Regions from separate parts of the Microbispora rosea genome, predicted to be linked through region 1. Evidence: riboswitches for the same ligand, from Rfam matches in the RefSeq annotation. Region 1 holds a riboswitch; each other region holds the start of a gene.

Region 1 (4,250 bases):
TTCTCGGTGATCTGGCCGCGGTGATGGCGGAGCTGGGACGCCTCGGCCTGTCCGCGGCGCCCGTGCTGGTGGGCTACTCGCTGGGCGCCGACCTGGCCGTGCACTACGCCTCCGAGCATCCTGACGCCGTCGCCGGGCTCGTTCTCATCGACGGGGCCAACCCGGTGCCGGAACCGTTCGTCACCGAGGCCGTCCTGCCGGAGTTCCGCGCCATGTGGGAGGGGCTGGCGGCGCGGCAGGAGGCCGAGCGGGACACCGCACGTCAGGTGGTGCTCACCGCACAGGAAATCCTCGACCTGAACCTTGAGATCGATGCGGTCCGGTCCGAGATCCTCGACCGGTACGCAAAGATCAACCGGCCCATCACAATGATCATGTCGGCCTCGATGGCCGGCGACGACGGCGCGGGGCACGCGCCGCGGTTCAACCGGATCTGGCGGGCCGGGGTCGAGCGGCTCGTCCGCGTGCACCCGCACATCGCCACGTCCTGGCTCGACGCCGACCACCGGTTGGTCTTCACCCATGCCCCGCAAATCGCGCAGATCATCCGCAGTGGAGAAGGCCCACCCGGCCGGGTGGCCTCGTGAGCGGCTCCTGGAGACTGGTCTGATGCTGACCATCGGCGAGCTGGCGTCGTACGCCGGAGTGACGGTGCGCGCGGTGCGGCACTACCACGCCAAGGGGCTGCTGCCTGAGCCGGAGCGGGACCACTCCGGCTACCGCAGATACGACGCCGGCGCCGTGGTCGAGCTGATCAAGATCCGGACCCTTGCCGAGGCCGGGGTCCCGCTGGCGCGGGTGCGGGAGCTGCTGCGGGCCGGCGAGGAGGAGTTCGCCGCCGCGGTCGCGGACATCGACAGGCGGTTGCGGGCGGAGATCCGGGAGCGGCAGCGGCACCGCGAGCGGATCGCCCGGCTCGCCTCGGGGGACGGCCTCGCGCTTCCCGTGGAGGTGGTCGAATATCTCGACCGCCTGCGGGCGCTCGGGGTCGACGAGCGGATCGTCCGGGCCGAGCGCGACGGGTGGATCCCGCTGGCCGCGCACTCACCCGCGCGAGTCCCCGCGTGGATGGCACGCAAGCGGGAGCAGATCGAGGACCCGCGCCTCGTCGACTTCTACCTCACCCTGAGCCAGGCCCTCGACCGGGCCGACGACGACCCGCGGCTGGTCGAACTGGCCGACAGGCTGGCCGCCTACCTTACGGATATGGCCGACGAGCGGGGCGAGGACTACGTCGACGACACCGAGATGGCGTCACCGCTTGTCACGCTGATGGACAGGCTGGCGTTCGACACGGTGCCGCCGGCGCGCCGGCTGATCGAGCTGCTGGAGCAGCGCGGCTGGACGGGCTGGACCAAACTCGCGCGCGTGGCCCCCAGATGCAGGCCGGTCTCCCGGGGCGCGGCTCCCCGGTAGCGCCGGCCCGGAGGCGGCGCGCACGGCTCACGGACGGGCGTCGTCCCGGAGGCGGCGCTCCCGCTTTCCACGCGCGAGTTCGGTGCCCAGGGCGTCCAGGCGCTGGTTCCAGAAGCGGCGGAAGTGGTCGAGCCAGGTGTCGACCTCGTGGAGCGGCGCGGGGTCGACGGCGTACAGGCGCCTGGTGCCCTCGGCCCGGACCGTCGCGAAGCCGCTCTCCCGCAGCACGCGCAGGTGCTGGGACACCCCCGGCTGGGAGATCCCGAACTCCTCCTGCACGATCGCGCCGATCTCCCCGGCGGGGCGCTCGCCCTCCGCGAGAAGTTCCAGGATCCGGCGGCGCACCGGATCGCCGAGGACGTCGAACGCGTGCATGCCGCCAGGCTCGCAGCTCACGCTTGTACCGGTCAATTCGGCAGGTGCCGGGCGCTCCCGGGTGAGACGGCGAAGCGCGCCGGGATCACCGGCGCGCCTCGGAGCTGTCGTGCCTCAGGAGGAGGCGGAGGCGGAGACGTCCCCGGGGTACATCGGGTAGCCGTAGCCCGCCACCTGCGAGGTGGGACGGGTGCGGACCTCGACGGCGCCACCGTCGCCCGTGTTGCCCTCGATAGTCTGGATCGTTCCGTTGCCGTTGTCCTTGACGACGAACCCGACGTGCTGGATGTCGTCGATGTCCTCGCTGCCGCTCCAGCTGAAGAACACCACCGCGCCCGGCTTGGGCGTGTGGCCCCAGCGGCCGTGGTCGGCGAACCACTGGGCGTGCTCCACGGTGTAGGCGTCGGAGCCCATCACCGGTCCGATGCCGAGCTGCTGGCCCACCCAGGAGACGAACATGTCGCACCAGGGGGCGTTGAGGTAGTCGGTGAGCGCGCCGCCGTCGCGGGCGAGGGTCTCGCGGGCGCGGGGCGTGGACATGTACCAATGCTGGAACTTGGTGCCGCCGCCCTTGGCGTTCTCGCTGATCCCGACCTGGCTCCTGGCCAGTTTCAGCACGTCCATCGAGCTGATCTTGGGCAGCCGGGAGGCGGTCTCGGCCATGGACTGCGCGGCGGCCGAGCCCTTGCCGGTCGCCGGGTTGTCCGCGTGCGCAGCCGGCGACGCGATCAGCAGGGCCGAGGCGAGGGCCCCGCCGGCGACGGCAGCGCGAACACAGGTGTTGAGGACGTGCATGGTGGGGCGTACTCCCTTGCTTCCATGCCGCCTACCGGGTTAGCTGACGGGTTCGGGCTGGAAGTCGCCCTACGGCACGCATGCCGATTCACCCCAGGAGAGGTGGGTCCCCGGCTCCGCGCGGACGCGGACTCGGCGGCCGGGCGGCAGACCGGGATCGGCCGGCCGCTTCGGTCTGAGGAGGGCTTCTTGACCATTGAGATGAGCAAGTGCACCCTGAGCTGCCTAAAAGGTAATAGACCAGGTCAGACCGGTCAAGTTAGAACAACACACATTTTACTGTGCAGTAGGCGGCAAACCGGGCGTCGCCGGGTAGCGGCGCATGGGGATCAAGGGAGGACCCGGCTCACCGCGGCAGGCGTACGGTCACCGCCAGGCCGCCCTCCGGCCGGGCCAGCGCCTCCACCTCGCCGCCGTGGGCCACGGCGATGGCCCGGACGATGGACAGGCCCAGCCCCGCCCCGCGGGCGGAGCGGACGCGGTCGCCGCCGAGCCGTCGGAACGGCTCGAACAGGTCGTCCACCTCGTACGGCGGAACGGGGGGCCCGGTGTTCTCCACCGTCACGCTCACCCCGGCCTCGTCCTCCCGCAACCGGACCCAGACCTCCCCGTCCCGCAGGTTGTACTTGATCGCGTTCTCCAGCAGGTTGAACAGGCAGCGTTCGAGGAACAGCGGATCTCCGTGCGCCACCGCCGGGCGCAGGTCCTCGTGCACGACCACCTTCCCGCGGCGCGGCTGCAGGTCGATCTGCTCCATCGCCGTACGGACGACCTGCCGCAGGTCGATCGGCTTGCGCGCGGTCACCTCCTGCTCCGACTGCGCCAGCATGAGCAGGCCCTCGATCAGCCGTTCGTACCTCGCGTTGGTGCCGAGCAGCGCGCGGGCCAGCGCCTTCAGGTCCTCCGACGCCGCCGGCTCCTCCAGCGACACCTCCAGGACCGTACGGTTGATCGCCAGCGGGGTGCGCAGCTCGTGGGAGGCGTTGGCGATGAACCGGCGCTGGGCGTCGAACACCCGGTGCAGCCGGTCGAGCATCGCGTCGAAGGTGTCGGCGAGCCGCTTGACCTCGTCCTGCGGGCCGCGCAGCGCGATGCGCTCGTGCAGCGTGCTCTCCGACAGGCGCTGCGCGGTCTCGGTCACCCGGTCGAGCGGGCGCAGCGCACGGTCGGCCACCAGGTAGCCCAGCACCACCGCGACGACCCCGACCAGGACCATGACGACCACCGACGAGCGGAGCACGTCGCTCAGCACGTCGGCCGCCCCCTGCTCGACGTTGGTGCGCACCCGCTGGGCGAGCATGTCGCCGTCGGGCAGCGTCGTTCCCATGACGGCCCCAGGGGTGCCGATGCCGGTCACCTTCGACGCCACCGCCACCACGAACCGCTGGTTGAGCGCCCGCGCCGTCAGCAGGTGGGTGAACCACAGCAGCACCGACCCCGCCAGGAAGAACAACCCGCCGTACAGCAGGGTGAGCCGCATCCGCAGGCCGAGCCTGCTCCACAGGGACAGGGCACGGGTCACAGCCGATACCCCCGGCCCGGCACGTTCTCGATCACCGGCGGCTCGCCCAGCTTGCGGCGCAGCGAAGTGAGCGTGACGCGCAGCACGCCCGTGCCGGCGTCGGCGTGCTCGTCCCAGACGTTCGCGCGCAGCCGGGCCGAGG
Region 2 (4,250 bases), on a different contig from region 1:
TCCGCTTCGTCATCCTCACCCCCGCTGCCGGCGTGATCGCACGGTCCGCCCGCGCCGCCCGAGAACGCATTGTCGCAGCCGCCGCCGCACCGTCGTCCCAAGAAGATCGGGATCAGGGCCGGGCGAGCTGCTCGCGGGCCCACGACCGCCAGGCGCTGGTCAGGCCGTCGGCGGTCAGCCCGAGCTGTTCTCCGAGGGCGGCGCCGATCTCCTCGCGCAGCGCGGCGCGGTAGAGGGCGACCAGCCTCCGCTCGCCGAAGCGGGCCGCGATGTAGCGGCAGGCGAGCCACGCCTCCTCGTACGCCTGGGCGGGCCTGGCGGCGAAGTCGGCGGGCCCGGGCAGGCCGTCCAGCGCCGCCCTCCCCGCCGCCACGTCGGCGGCCAGCTCGGCGGCGACCGTACGGACCGGCAGTCCGCTGTCCAGGTAGCCCACGTAGTCGGCGAAGCCCTCCATGAGCCACATCGGCACCGCGCGAGGACCGGAGGTCGCGACGTGCGTCAGCTCATGGGTCACGACGACCAGGCGGCCGGTCGCGGACAGGCGGGCGAACGCGGCCGGCTGCACGATCACACGGCCGCCGGTGGCGACCGCCGCCAGGCCGTCCACCTTCGCCGGCGTCGCCAGCACGGCGGCCTGCTCCTCGGTGCGCGGCACGAGGACCACCGCGCCGCCGCGCCCGCCCCAGATCCTCGTGACCGTGCGGCCCGCGCGATCGGCCAGTGCGGCGACCTCGGCGACCAGCGGCCGGGGCGACCCGACGACGACGGCGCGCTCGCCGCGGGCGACGGAGGCGCCGGTCCACATGCCCGGATGCTCGCGCACGGCGGCGCGGGCGTCCAGCCGCAGGGCGCGCAGCGGGTCGGGCGGCGCCGCGGCGGCGAGCCCGGCCAGCAGCGCGGCCAGCGCGACGGCCACGACCGCGACCCGGCGGGGAGGGACCCCGTGGGGCGCGGCTTCGAGCCGGCACCGGTCGGTCCCGGCGCGCACGCTCCGCAGGCCGCCCCCGGGCACGCCGCTCGTGACAGTCACGCCGTGCATGGTAGCCAGCACATGTCACGGCCCCGTCCACCTCGGCGAGATGGACGGGGCCGTAGGGACGGCGCCGGTCGAGGGGGCTGGTGACCGGCGCCCGTCAGACGCCCGGACGGACGGCACCCACGAAGGTGCTCTTCCGATAGGCGTCCAGCTTGTCGATCCTGACCCGCGTGCCGGTGTGCGGAGCGTGGATCATCTTGCCGTGCCCGACGTACATGCCGACGTGGCCGCCGCCGCTGGTGAAGATGAGGTCACCGGGCTCGAAGTGCCCCCAGGACACCTTCGTCCTGACCGCGCCGCGGATGGACCACGTCGTGCGCGGCAGCCGTACGCCCGCCTTGCGCCAGGCGTACTGGACCAGGCCCGAGCAGTCGAACGCGCCCGGTCCCGTGGCTCCGTAGCGGTAAGGGTCGCCGATCTGCTTCTCGGCGGTCTTCACCGCGCGCCGGGCCTTGGCCCGCTGGAGCGAGGTCCTGCTGATCTTCCGCTTGGCGGTGTGCTTCTTGGTCCGCTTCTTCGCGGCGGCCTTGCGGGCGGCGGTTTTCGCGCTGTTCCCGTCGCTCGTGTTCGTGGCCGTCTTCGTCGCTGTGGCCGTCTTGACGACCGTGACCGTCACCGTGTCGGCCGCCGTATCGGCCGCCGCCGGATGTGCTCCGGCGACCCCTACGGATGCCGTCAACGCGGCACCACCAACGGCAATTCGGGCAAGACGGGACAGACTAGCGGGGGTGGTAGACAGGATCTCTCCTCGGGTCTTCCGCTCACGCCTACCGGGTTAGCTGACGGGTTCGGGCGGGGAAGTCGCCCTACGGCGCGCGATGCGCCGATTCACCCCGGACCTTCGCGTGAAGGTCGATGGTTCCCCGGCTCCGTGCCTCCTGACTGCACGGACTCGGCTGGTCATCGGCGCCGGGGGATCCCGCGAGGGGGAGGGTGTTGGAGGACGCCGATGCCGGTGGATGACTGCGCGGCCCGGCCGGCCGGACCGGGACGCGCCGCGGCGAGGCGTGCTCGCCGCGGCCCAGAAGCTACCGAGGACTCGCGGCGTTCGGCAAAGCCCGCCCGCCGGATAAAGATCGGATAACGAAGGCCGCGGAGAAGAAATCGCAGCTTACCCACCTCGCGAGAGGGCTAAGTGTGACTCTGCTCACAATCTGCGCAACAAGGGCTGAATGCGGTCACAAGAGCCCCGAAAACCACACACCGTCACAGAGGTGGCCAACCCCTCAGGGGCGCACAGCTCCGATCGCGTGATACTCCGCGAGTGAGACAATCTTCACAACATCGCCGGTCTGCGGGGCGTGGACGACCTTGCCGTCGCCGGCGTAGATGCCGACGTGTCCGTATCCGGCGTGCCAGAGCAGGTCGCCCGGCTGGAGCTCGTCCAGCGAGACCCTGCGGCTCGCACCCCAGGCCCACTGCTCGTAGCTGGTCCGGGGCAGCCGCACGCCCGCCGCCGCCCACGCGGCCTGCACGAGCCCGGAGCAGTCCCAGGCGCCCGGTCCGGTGCCCCCGTAGCGATAGGGCTTGCCGACCTGCTTGTAGGCGAACTGGAGGGCTTCCAGCGCGTTGCCGGACGCCGGCCCGGTGTAGACGACGCCGGCGCTGTTGGGGTTGCCGGGGTTGAACGTCCCGAGCGAGCGCAGCAGCTTCATCTGCTCCCGGACGAGCTTGTCGACCTTCTCCTTCTCGCCGGCCAGCTCGTCCTTGACGTCGGCGGCCTCTTTGTAGACCACCTTGCTCTGGTCGCGGCGGTCCTTGAGGTCCTTGATGGCGCCCTCGTACTCCCTGAGGCGCCCGGCCCGCTCGGCCGACATGTGGTTGAGCGTGGCGAGGCCGCTGAGCATGGCATCGGGGTTGGAGCTGTAGAAGACGCCGCCCCACGACCCCATCTCGCCGACCTGGTAGCTGCTGACGGCCATCGAGACCAGTCCGGAGCGCAGCGCCTCGACCCGGACGTTCTGCTTCTTGTAGTCCTCGTTGATCGCGAGGTACTTCTGCCGCGACTTCTTCCACTTCTCGTTGGCCGCGTTGTAGCGGTCCACGAGCTTGTCGGCCTGCTCGTTGAGCTTGCTCAGCTTCGCCTTGGCCTGCGCGACCGTGGGCTTCGGATCCGCCTCCGCGCCCGTCATCGGCGTCAGCAGGACCACGGCGGCCAGACCGGCGGCCACCGGCACACGCCCTCGCACTGAGCCCCCTTGAGGATCAACCTCTTAGATCAACGAACCTGCGGCGCGACTCTATCTAGGCGATCTTGAAGCTTCAACCTATTCGCAGGTATTCGCGGCAGTCATCACCCTTGGTGACGACGCCGTCGCGGGCTGCGCGCGCGGCGGCTCAGCCGCGGCCGAGACGGCGCAGCAGCAGGAGCGAGGGCACCGGCCGGGCGCCCATGCGGCGCACCGACTCGGCCACCTCCCTGTCGGAGGAGACCACGGCGATGGCCCGCCCGGGCGGCTCCGCCCGCACCAGTGCGCGGATGAGGTCGTCGGCGATCTCCCCGGGCGCGCTGAACCTCACCCGCACCCCACGCGGCGCGGAGACCTGGACCGGCCCGTTCAGCTCGGCGCCGTCGAACACGCACGTCACCTCCGCCCGCGTCTGCACGGCGAGCCCGCCGAGCCCGGTCAGCAGCCGGGCCCGCTGGTCGGCGAGGGTCAGCGACGGGTAGCCGGTCTTGGTCACGTTGTAGCCGTCGACGATCAGATGCAGATGAGGGATGGCCAGGAGCTGGTCGAGGAGCTGCGGGTCGTCGTTGGCCAGCGCCCGCGCGGGAACGGCCGTCACGCCCGGCTCGCCGGGCTGCACCGCGTTCACGTGGTCGGCCGGCCTGGTGATCGTCGTGGGCAGCCCGAGCTCCTTGCGCAGCCCGGAGGCGGCGTCCTGGAGCGCGTCCAGCAGCACCCGCACCCGGGCGTCCTCGACGCTGCGGCCCTCGCGGGCGGCCCTGCGGCTGGCCTCCAGCTGGCGCTCGGCGTCCGCCAGGCGCTCCCTGAGCCGGCGCACCTCGGTCTCGGCCGCGCCGTTGGCGCTCGCGGCCCTGGTCCGCGCCTCGGCCGTCTCGGCCTCCAGCTCGGCCGCCCTGGCCTCGGCGGCCCTGACCCGCTCGCGGGCGTCGTGCAGCTTGCGCCGCAGGTCGGAGTTCTCCGCGCGGGCCGCCTTGAGCTGCTCGCGCACCCGGTCGATCTCCTCCTTGGCGGAGGCGCGCTGCGCC
Region 3 (4,250 bases), 290 kb from region 1:
CCGGCCGGTCGACGTCGCGGCGGCGAGGCAGGCGGTGGCGGACGCCGGGTTCCCCTCCGCCGTCGTCCAGAGGTCGGACGACGCGATCTCGGTGCGCACCGGGCAGATCAGCGCCGACGACGTGGTGCGCGTGGAGCAGGCGCTTGACCGGAGCGTGGGTGAGGTCACCAAGCACCGCGACGAGCTCATCGGTCCGAGCCTGGGTGAGGAGCTGCGCCGCAACGCGCTCATCGCGCTCGCCGTCGCGCTCGCCGCGCAGCTCGTCTACCTGGCGTTCCGGTTCCGGTGGACGTTCGGCACGGCGGCCGTGGCGGCCCTGTTCGTGGACGCGGCCGTCGTCGTCGGCACGTTCGCCTGGCTGGGCAAGCCGATCGACGGGGTGTTCCTGGCCGCGATGCTCACGATCATCGGTTACTCGGTCAACGACAAGGTCGTGCTGTTCGACCGGGTGCGCGAGCTGTGGCCGCTGCGGCGCCGGGAGCCGTTCGGCCGGGTGGTGAACGCCGCGATCCTGCAGACCGTGCCGCGCACGGTGAACACCGGGCTCGGGGCGCTGTTCATCCTGGCGGCTTTGGCGGTGTTCGGCGGCGACTCGCTGCGTGACTTCGCCGTCGCCCTGCTGATCGGCATCGTCGTGGGGACGCTGTCGTCGTCGTTCGTGGCCGGGCCGGTGGCGATCGCGCTGGAGCGGCGGTCCGGCCAGCCGCCGCCGGCTCCCGCCGCGCCGCGTGCGAGGCCCGCGCGGCGTGACGGCTCCGGCGCGGTGGTCTGACCGAGCCGGTCGACCGGCCTCGGCCCCGGGGCGGGGACGCCCCGCCCCGGGGCCCGTTCGGCTACGGCCGGCCGAGCGCGCGCAGCTGGGCGGGCGTCAGCGCGGAGACGTTCTGGTCGATGGGCGTGTCGGTGTACTGGTGGATCGCCCAGGACTTCCAGTCGGCGGGCGGCGTGATGTCGCCCGGCGCCTTGCTGTAGTGGGCCACCCACAGGGGGTACTGGCCGAGGCCGCGGCCGTACTTGTTCGCGAAGTTCCAGCCGCTGTAGAACATCGGCCTGGTGCCGGTCTTGGCCGTCACGTACTCCAGCCAGGTCTTGGCCCACCTGTTGACCTGCTCGACGGACTCGCCGTCGGCGGTCTCCAGGTCGAGGACCAGGATGTCGCCGGGCTTGTGCGGCTGCGAGTTCACCACACTGAGGAAGTGGTCGGCCTCGGCGATGGGGTCGTTGGAGGGATGGCCGTAGTGGTAGACGCCGCGGACGATGCCCTTCTTGGCCAGCTCCTGCCAGTGCCGGGGGAAGGACGAGTCGACCCAGTCGGTCCCCTCGGTGGCCTTGATGAACCCGAACTGCGCGCGGCTGTTCATCCAGTCGTGGTCGGCCTCGTAGCCGGAGACGTCCTGGCCGTACGTGTGCGGGTTCGCGTACGCCGGGGCGGGCAGGGCGACGGCCGCCGTGACGGTGGCCGTGGCGGCCGAGACCGCGAGGGTCGCCGCAGCGAGGGCGGAGCGCAGGCGCCGGCGGGAGGGCCGGCCCCCGAGGGAGAGCCGATGGATGGACATGGCGGGGTTGACTCCTTGCTTCCATTCCGCCTACCGGGTTAGCTGACGGGTTCGGGCAGGAAGTGCCCTACGGGCGCATCTGGGGGCCTGCGCGCCGATTCACCCCGAGAGAGTGGGTCCCCGGCTCCACATGACGCGGATTCGGCGGCCGCGCGACCACCGCGCGGTCCGGGCAACGACACGGCAAGGGATACGACGGAGAATGTCGGCCGGTACCCATGCCGTGCGACCTAAAGGTACACACAGCACCAGAATGGTGTAAACAGGACAAAACCCGTCTTTACCTGCAGCGGGACGGCGACGCCCGGCCCGTGTCGATCAGCTCGATGCCGGGCACGACGTACTCGGTCGCGGCTCGTCCCGCGACAGCACCATGTCGTCGAGCAGGTGGCCGTAGTCGAGCTCGTGCACGCCCATCACCCGCCGCATCACCGGGGAGGACAGCCCCGCTCGACGTCCGCGCTCGTCCGCAATTCGGTGTCGCTAACTGGACAGATATCGCGAACAGGACGATCATCCCGATGAGTGAGGCCGGGGCGGGCCGGCAGGTGACCCGCTCGGACCGTAACCCCGCCCGTACGCGGCTTCCGTTGACCGGGATCCCCGTGCGATCCGCCCGTAAGGGGGTTTGTAAGTTCGTCACCTGAGGCACCGACACGTACGCGAGGTGAGTCCATGACCGCTGCACCCGCCGACCCCGAGTTCACCGAGGTGGCGCCGCCGACGCCGGCCGAGTTCCGGCGCGCGCTGGGCATGTTCGCGACCGGCGTTAGCGTGGTCACGGGCCTCGACGACGGGGAACCGGTGGGCTTCGCCTGCCAGTCGTTCGCCTCGGTGTCCCTCGAACCGCCGCTGATCCTGTTCTGTGCCGACCACAAGGGCCGCGCCTGGCCGCGGATCAAAAAGTCGGGCCGCTTCTGCGTGAACGTCCTCGGCGAGGATCAGATCGACATCTGCGGCCGATTCGGCTCCAGCAGAGGCGACAAGTTCGCTGGACTCGACTGGGACCTGTCGCGATGGGGCACTCCGGCGTTGCGGAAGGTGCTGCTGCGAGTCCACGGCGACGTGCGCGACGTGCACGTCGCCGGTGACCACGACGTGATCATCGGCCACGTGCGCGAGCTCGAACCCGTCGTCACCGAGCAGCGCCCGATGCTGTTCTTCCGCGGCCGGTTCGGAGTGGAGCAGGACGACCAGGCCGCCGCCCTCGGTCCCAATCTGTGGGGCTGGGGCGACCACTGGGGGTGAGCACCGACCTCCCCCTGCCGCGGCCCCTTCCGGTGATCCGGCCGTCCGAGTGCGCGGGGCGACCCGGCGAATTCGCAGCCTTCTGGTCGACGCCCTAACCACCGGGGTTGATTTCGAGGAGGCACAGTCCTTCTCGCCGCAGGACACGATTCCCGAGCTCACCGTCGCCGTACAGGGCGATCGACGGCGCGCCCCGGCACCATCCGGACATCGACAACGATGACGTCAAAGCCGCGACCGCACGGCTGACCCCTCTCTGCGCCACCTATAAGTGGAGTTGCTGCTGGCAGGATTGCCCCTTCCTGCGCGTACCCGGCGCGTCGTTGCCGTCGCGACCGCCCCGGATGCATGCACCAGCACCGCCAGAACCGGGCCCTGACCTGCCTATCTCCTCCCACCTGTAACTCCAGCTAATCGCTTCGTCGCGTTGCTCGACGACCTGGAGCAATGAGAGAATTCATACAGACTTTCGAATTTCCCGAGGAGGTGTGATGGATCTGTTCGACTCTCATCCTGACCGCCTTCGTCGTTCGAATAGTTCCGACGACTGGTGGGACCGGTTGACCGCCGACTCGCCGTTGTGGTCTGCCGATGGCTCATCCGCCCGCGAGTACTTCCCGATCGCCGACCTCCAGCCGCCGCAGCACACGAGCGCGCACACGAGCGACGGCACGCCCGGCACCGGGAGCCCAGGCAGCCTGGGTGCCGATGGCCTTGGTGTCGATGGTGGTGGCGGCGCGGGTGCCGCCGATGCGGGTGGTCGTCCGCGCGCTCGGTCGTCGTGGGTGCTGGTGGGGTCTGTTCGTGAGTCGGCGCAGGCGTTGGCGTTGGCGCCGCTTCCGGAGGATGCGGATGTCTGCCTGGCTGAGGCGGAGGATTTGCTGTTCGCGCGGGATCGGATCACCTGCGCAATTGCCGATCGGGTGGGCCGGGTCCATCGGGCGGGGCAGGTCAAGCAGCATGGGCATGCCTCCACCCGCAGCTGGCTGCGCACCGCCGCCGGGATGAGCGTCGGCGGAGCCAGCCGCCTGCTGACGTTGGCGGTGGAGCTGGCGCGTCTGCCCCGGGTGCGGGAGAAGTTCGCCGCCGGCCAGTTGGCGGCAGGGGTGGTGGAAGCGATCTGCACCGCCACCGCGAACCTGTCCGACGAGCACGCCGGTCTGGCCGAGCCGATCCTGCTGGAGCTCGCAACCAAAGCAGGCGCGGCGGAGGTGGCCAAGGCCGGGCGTTACCTGCGTGCCGTGCTGGACCCTGATGGGGAGGACCGCGACGAGCGGGCCGACTACGGGCGGCGGTTCCTGCGGGTGCGCCCCGGGCGGGGCGGCGGCCTGGAAGGGGAGTTCTCCCTCCCCCGCGAAGCGGCAGCCCGGCTACGCGCCCTGCTCGACGCCTACGCCAAACCCCGCGCGGAAGGCGATGACCGGCCACTGAGCGTGCGCCAGGCCG
Region 4 (4,250 bases), on a different contig from region 1:
CCCCGATCCCCCGGAAGGCCGGCACCGACGCCGCCCTGTTCTCGATGGCGCGCAGGCCCGGGACGACGACGGTGTGGGGCGCGGGCTTCACCGTGCCGCAGGGCGACCCCGACGACCCCTCGGCCAACGGCGCCTTCTGGCGTACGAACTAGCCGGCCTGCGGGTCACGCCAGCTGGTGCAGAGCGGCGATGACCTGCCGGCCGGCGGGTGTGGTGAAGTCGCGCACCATGTCGGCGGCGAAACCCGCCACCGAAGTCACCACGCCGCCCGCGGCCTCGATCTGCCGCAGGGCGGCGTCTTCGGTGCGGGCGGCGATGCCCCCGCAGGCGTCCACCAGGACCTGCACGTCGAGGCCGCCCTCGATCGCGTCGAGAGCGGTGCGCAACACCACGATCTCCGTCGTCACCCCGCAGATCACCAGGGTGGAACGGCCCCCGGACAGGACGGCCTCGCGCCAGGCCACGTCGTCCCAGCAGGACGGTCCGGTGCGCACGTACGGCTCACCGTCCGGCAGTTCCTCGACCATCACGGGGCCGCCGGGGCGAGGCGCGGCCGAGAGGGTGAACGGGATGTCCAGGGCTGCGACGAGTCCGTTCAGGACCTTGGCCGCGCGGCGGATGGAAGAGGCCGGGTTGGTCGCACTGGCCTCGACGATGCCGGCCTGAAGGTCGGCGAACACCACGTGGACGGAGGCGGGGTTCAGCATCGTTCTGACTCCAAATCGTTCAGAGGTTGAATCGTTTAAGGACGGTAGCATTGAAGGCATGAACGATGTCAAGCTGACCTCGACGCTGGCCTTCCGGCTCGGCACGCTGGGGGCCGTTGTGACCGAGCGGTTCTCGGCGCGCCTGGCCGGCCACGGCCTCAAGCCCAAGCACATAGGACTGCTGACGGTGCTGGAGTCCGGAACGGCGACCTCTCAGCTCGACATCGCCAAGCTCATGAACGTGGCGCCCAGCCTGGTGGTGTCGCTCGCCGACCGCCTGGAGGAGCTCGGCGCCATACAGCGCGAACGCGACCCTTCGGACCGGCGCAGGCAGACGCTCGCACTCACCGAAGAGGGCCGGGAGCTGCTGGCCACCTGCACCGCGGCGGCGGCCGAACTCGACAGCGAACTGACCGACGGCCTCGACCCCGAGGAGACCGAGGCACTGCGGAGCGTTCTGCTCACGCTGGCCCGCCGCAACGGCCTGCCCGCCGACTAGCGGGCGGCTAGCGGCGCATCCACGGACCGCGACCGGGTCCGGTCACCGGTCGTTGTGCATATGCCGGGCCGACGCCGTCCGGGCCCTCGCCCCCTTGTCCGCGACGCCACGAGGCCGCGACGGCGGGCACGCGTTTGCACTGCGGTGAGCACCCCGCCTTGCTGTGCAGCTCATACAGGCGCGCCCCCCTGCGACCGGAAGATCCCGGCAAGTGTGACGAGCGCCACATTTTGCATTCAGAGCCGCCCTGACCTGCGGTTTCGCGCTTTTGATCCTTTTTATACGGTCATTACCCTTTTCATGCCCTTTGCGGCGATATGGGCTGCTTGGTAGTTTCCTTGCCCTGCGGTGGGGTCCGCGTGACGCCGCCGTGACGAACCCGGCCCGGCCGGGTTCGACCATCCACTGTCGCCGTCGCCACGTCCTCTCCGCCCCCCTGGGCGACGGTGATGCCGAATCCGTGCAGCAAGGAGGCTCGGAGCCGGGGAACCAATCGACCTTCGACGAAGGTCTGGGGTGAATCGGCGCGCCAGCGCCGTAGGGCAACTTCCCTGCCCGAATCCGTCAGCTAACCCGGTAGGCGCAAGCGGAAGACCAAAGGGAGAGATCCCCTGTCCACCAACTCCACCACTCTGCTCCACATCGCCTGCGTCACGCTCAGTAGCGCGGCGCTCACCGCGTCCGCGGGAGCATTGAGCGCACTCCCCGCAGCCGCCGCGCCGACACCGGCGACGGCCCCGCCCCCGGCCTCGACGATCATCCCGCCCGAGCCCGCCGCCACGGCGACCACCCCGTACAACCGCGAGGCTCCCCTGACGTCCACGGCGGACGACTCCGCCACCACGAAGCTCACCAAGTCGGCCCTTCAGCAGCAGAAGGCCGAGCGCGCCATCGAGGTGGCGAAGAAGCAACTCGGCGATCCGTACATATGGGGCGCCACGGGCCCACGGGCGTTCGACTGCTCCGGGCTGGTCCAGTTCGCCTGGCGCAAGGCCGGCGTCAAGCTCCCGCGTACGACGTGGTCGATGCTCAACGCCGCCAAGAAGAAGGTCTCCCTGCCGCACCTCAAGCCCGGCGACCTCATCTTCACCAGTGGCGGCGGCCACGTGGGCATGTACATCGGGCACAAGAAGGTGATCAGCGCCCCCCACAGCGGCGCGGTGGTCAGCATCGACAAGCTCGACTCCTACTGGAGAGGCAGCTTCCTCACCGCCGTACGCCCCGGCGTCTGACCTGGGAATCCTCCGTGGAGATGCCCCGAAGCGCGCCGTCGGGGCGTCTCCACCGGAGGCCGGCCGCGGGCCGGAGGCTACGCGTCCTCCACGATGAGGCGCTGGAGCAGGGCCAGCAGCGTCGCGCGGTCTACGTCCGTCAAGGCGGTGTAGCACCTGGCGAGCACCTCGTCGGCGACCTTGTGCCCGGCTTCCAGGACCCGCTCGCCGGAAGAGGTGAGATGGTGCTCGATGCGCCGGCCGCGCCCGGGCCTGCGCTCGATCCATCCCTGGGCCACCAGCCGACCGGCGAGGGCCCCGAATGCCTGCTCGGTCTGGAACGTCGCCGCGGCCAGTTCCCGGGCCGACGCCCCGGGAGAACGGCTGATCGCTCGGAGGGCGTCCCACTGGGCGAGCGTCGCGCCGACCGCCGACAGCCCGCCCTCCAGGGCCCGGTGCTGCCGATATTGGACCTGCTTGACCGCTCGCCCGAGTTGTTGCAGATCACTACGCACGAGACGAGTGTAGTACGAAAACTAAGCTAGTTTAAATAAGCTTCTTTAGTTATGCTGCGGCCATGGACACCATCCCGCTCTATGACGATCTGTCCCTCCACGTGTCGGAGGCCGGAACCGGCAGACCGGCCCTGATCCTGCACGGCGGCGGCGGCCCCGCCACGGTCGCCGGGCTCGCCGGGCACCTCTCCCGGACGACACACACCGTCACGCCCGTGCACCCCGGCTGGGACGGCGCCCACCGCCCCCCATGGCTCACCGGCATAGACGACCTCGCCCTGACCTACCTGCACTGTCTGCATCGCCTGGGACTGCGCGACGTCCTCGTCGTCGGCTCCTCCCTCGGCGGCTGGACCGCCGCCGAGATGGCCGTACGCGACACGGCGGGCGTCATCACCGGGCTGGTGCTGATCGACGCCGTCGGCGTGGACGTGCCCGGCGAGCCGATCCGCGACTTCTTCTCCCTGGACGCCCGCGGCGTCGCCGAATACGCCTGGCACGACTCGCAGCGCTTCTACGTCGACCCGGCCGGCGTCCCCGCCGACCAACTCGCGCGCCGGGCAGCCGACATGGCCACCATGCGCACGCTGGCGGGCGACCCCTACATGCACGATCCCAAGCTGCTCCGCCGGCTGCGGCACCTCGACGTGCCCGCTCTCCTGCTGTGGGGGGAAAGCGACCGGATCGTCACGCCCGCCTACGGCGCCGCCTACGCCGACGCCTTCCGGAACGGCCGGCTGGAGGTGATCCCCGAGGCCGGTCACCTCCCGCACATCGAACAGCCGGCGGCCACCTTCGCCGCCATCGACCGTTTTCTGCACGCGGCCGCGACCGGTTCCCCGGCGGCCACGGCATAGCCCACCGTCACCCGGCGGTCCTGCGGGCGGAGGCCGCGAGCCGGTCCGCGAGCGCGGCGACGAGATCGCGTAGCTCGTCCGGTCGCTCGATGACGAACGGCCGGTCAAGCGACGCGAGCACCGCGGGCAGCCAGTCGAGCCGCTCCGCTCGCACCTCGACGCGGAGCCAGCCCTCGTCGCCGGGATCCGCGCCCTCCTCGGACGGGAATTCCTCCACGGTCGCGACGCCGGCGGGAAGCCGGACACGGATCTGCTCGGCCGTCCCCTGGATCCGCAGGACGACTTCGTGCCGATACCGAGCCGTGGCGAATCCGGTCAGGACGTGCTGCGCCGGATCCAGCCCGGCGGGCGGCTCGAACGAACCGGGCAGCGCCCTCGCGTCCGCGATGCGATCCAGCCGGAAGGTCCGATCCTCGCCGATCTCCGGATCCGCGCCCGTGACGTACCACCGGCCCGAATGG

The links. A riboswitch is a leader RNA that binds a small molecule or an ion and turns the genes downstream of it on or off. The one in region 1 is predicted to bind cyclic di-AMP.
Region 2: linked by a shared signal. The riboswitch ahead of ACIBK1_RS26375 (C40 family peptidase) and the one ahead of ACIBK1_RS17260 (CHAP domain-containing protein) in region 1 are both predicted to bind cyclic di-AMP.
Region 3: linked by a shared signal. The riboswitch ahead of ACIBK1_RS15855 (glycoside hydrolase family 25 protein) and the one ahead of ACIBK1_RS17260 (CHAP domain-containing protein) in region 1 are both predicted to bind cyclic di-AMP.
Region 4: linked by a shared signal. The riboswitch ahead of ACIBK1_RS06100 (C40 family peptidase) and the one ahead of ACIBK1_RS17260 (CHAP domain-containing protein) in region 1 are both predicted to bind cyclic di-AMP.

Annotation. Positions count from the first base shown of each region.
Region 1 is NZ_JBITJO010000003.1:1,074,684-1,078,933, reverse strand. Features, by position in the region: gene ACIBK1_RS17275 (alpha/beta fold hydrolase) at 1-587, shown strand, start outside; gene ACIBK1_RS17270 (MerR family transcriptional regulator) at 610-1,416, shown strand; gene ACIBK1_RS17265 (ArsR/SmtB family transcription factor) at 1,444-1,791, opposite strand; gene ACIBK1_RS17260 (CHAP domain-containing protein) at 1,906-2,586, opposite strand; cyclic di-AMP (ydaO/yuaA leader) riboswitch at 2,601-2,734, opposite strand; gene ACIBK1_RS17255 (sensor histidine kinase) at 2,933-4,108, opposite strand; gene ACIBK1_RS17250 (response regulator transcription factor) at 4,105-4,250, opposite strand, start outside.
Region 2 is NZ_JBITJO010000006.1:334,417-338,666, forward strand. Features, by position in the region: gene ACIBK1_RS26365 (glycosyltransferase family 4 protein) at 1-13, opposite strand, end outside; gene ACIBK1_RS26370 (hypothetical protein) at 113-1,030, opposite strand; gene ACIBK1_RS26375 (C40 family peptidase) at 1,134-1,715, opposite strand; cyclic di-AMP (ydaO/yuaA leader) riboswitch at 1,790-1,944, opposite strand; gene ACIBK1_RS26380 (C40 family peptidase) at 2,263-3,225, opposite strand; gene ACIBK1_RS26385 (NYN domain-containing protein) at 3,374-4,250, opposite strand, start outside.
Region 3 is NZ_JBITJO010000003.1:787,749-791,998, reverse strand. Features, by position in the region: gene secD (protein translocase subunit SecD) at 1-772, shown strand, start outside; gene ACIBK1_RS15855 (glycoside hydrolase family 25 protein) at 834-1,556, opposite strand; cyclic di-AMP (ydaO/yuaA leader) riboswitch at 1,569-1,713, opposite strand; gene ACIBK1_RS15850 (flavin reductase family protein) at 2,232-2,804, shown strand; gene ACIBK1_RS15845 (DUF222 domain-containing protein) at 3,296-4,250, shown strand, end outside.
Region 4 is NZ_JBITJO010000001.1:1,248,803-1,253,052, reverse strand. Features, by position in the region: gene ACIBK1_RS06115 (hypothetical protein) at 1-152, shown strand, start outside; gene ACIBK1_RS06110 (isochorismatase family protein) at 165-707, opposite strand; gene ACIBK1_RS06105 (MarR family winged helix-turn-helix transcriptional regulator) at 766-1,206, shown strand; cyclic di-AMP (ydaO/yuaA leader) riboswitch at 1,647-1,804, shown strand; gene ACIBK1_RS06100 (C40 family peptidase) at 1,899-2,438, shown strand; gene ACIBK1_RS06095 (MarR family winged helix-turn-helix transcriptional regulator) at 2,516-2,932, opposite strand; gene ACIBK1_RS06090 (alpha/beta fold hydrolase) at 2,995-3,789, shown strand; gene ACIBK1_RS06085 (helix-turn-helix transcriptional regulator) at 3,797-4,250, opposite strand, start outside.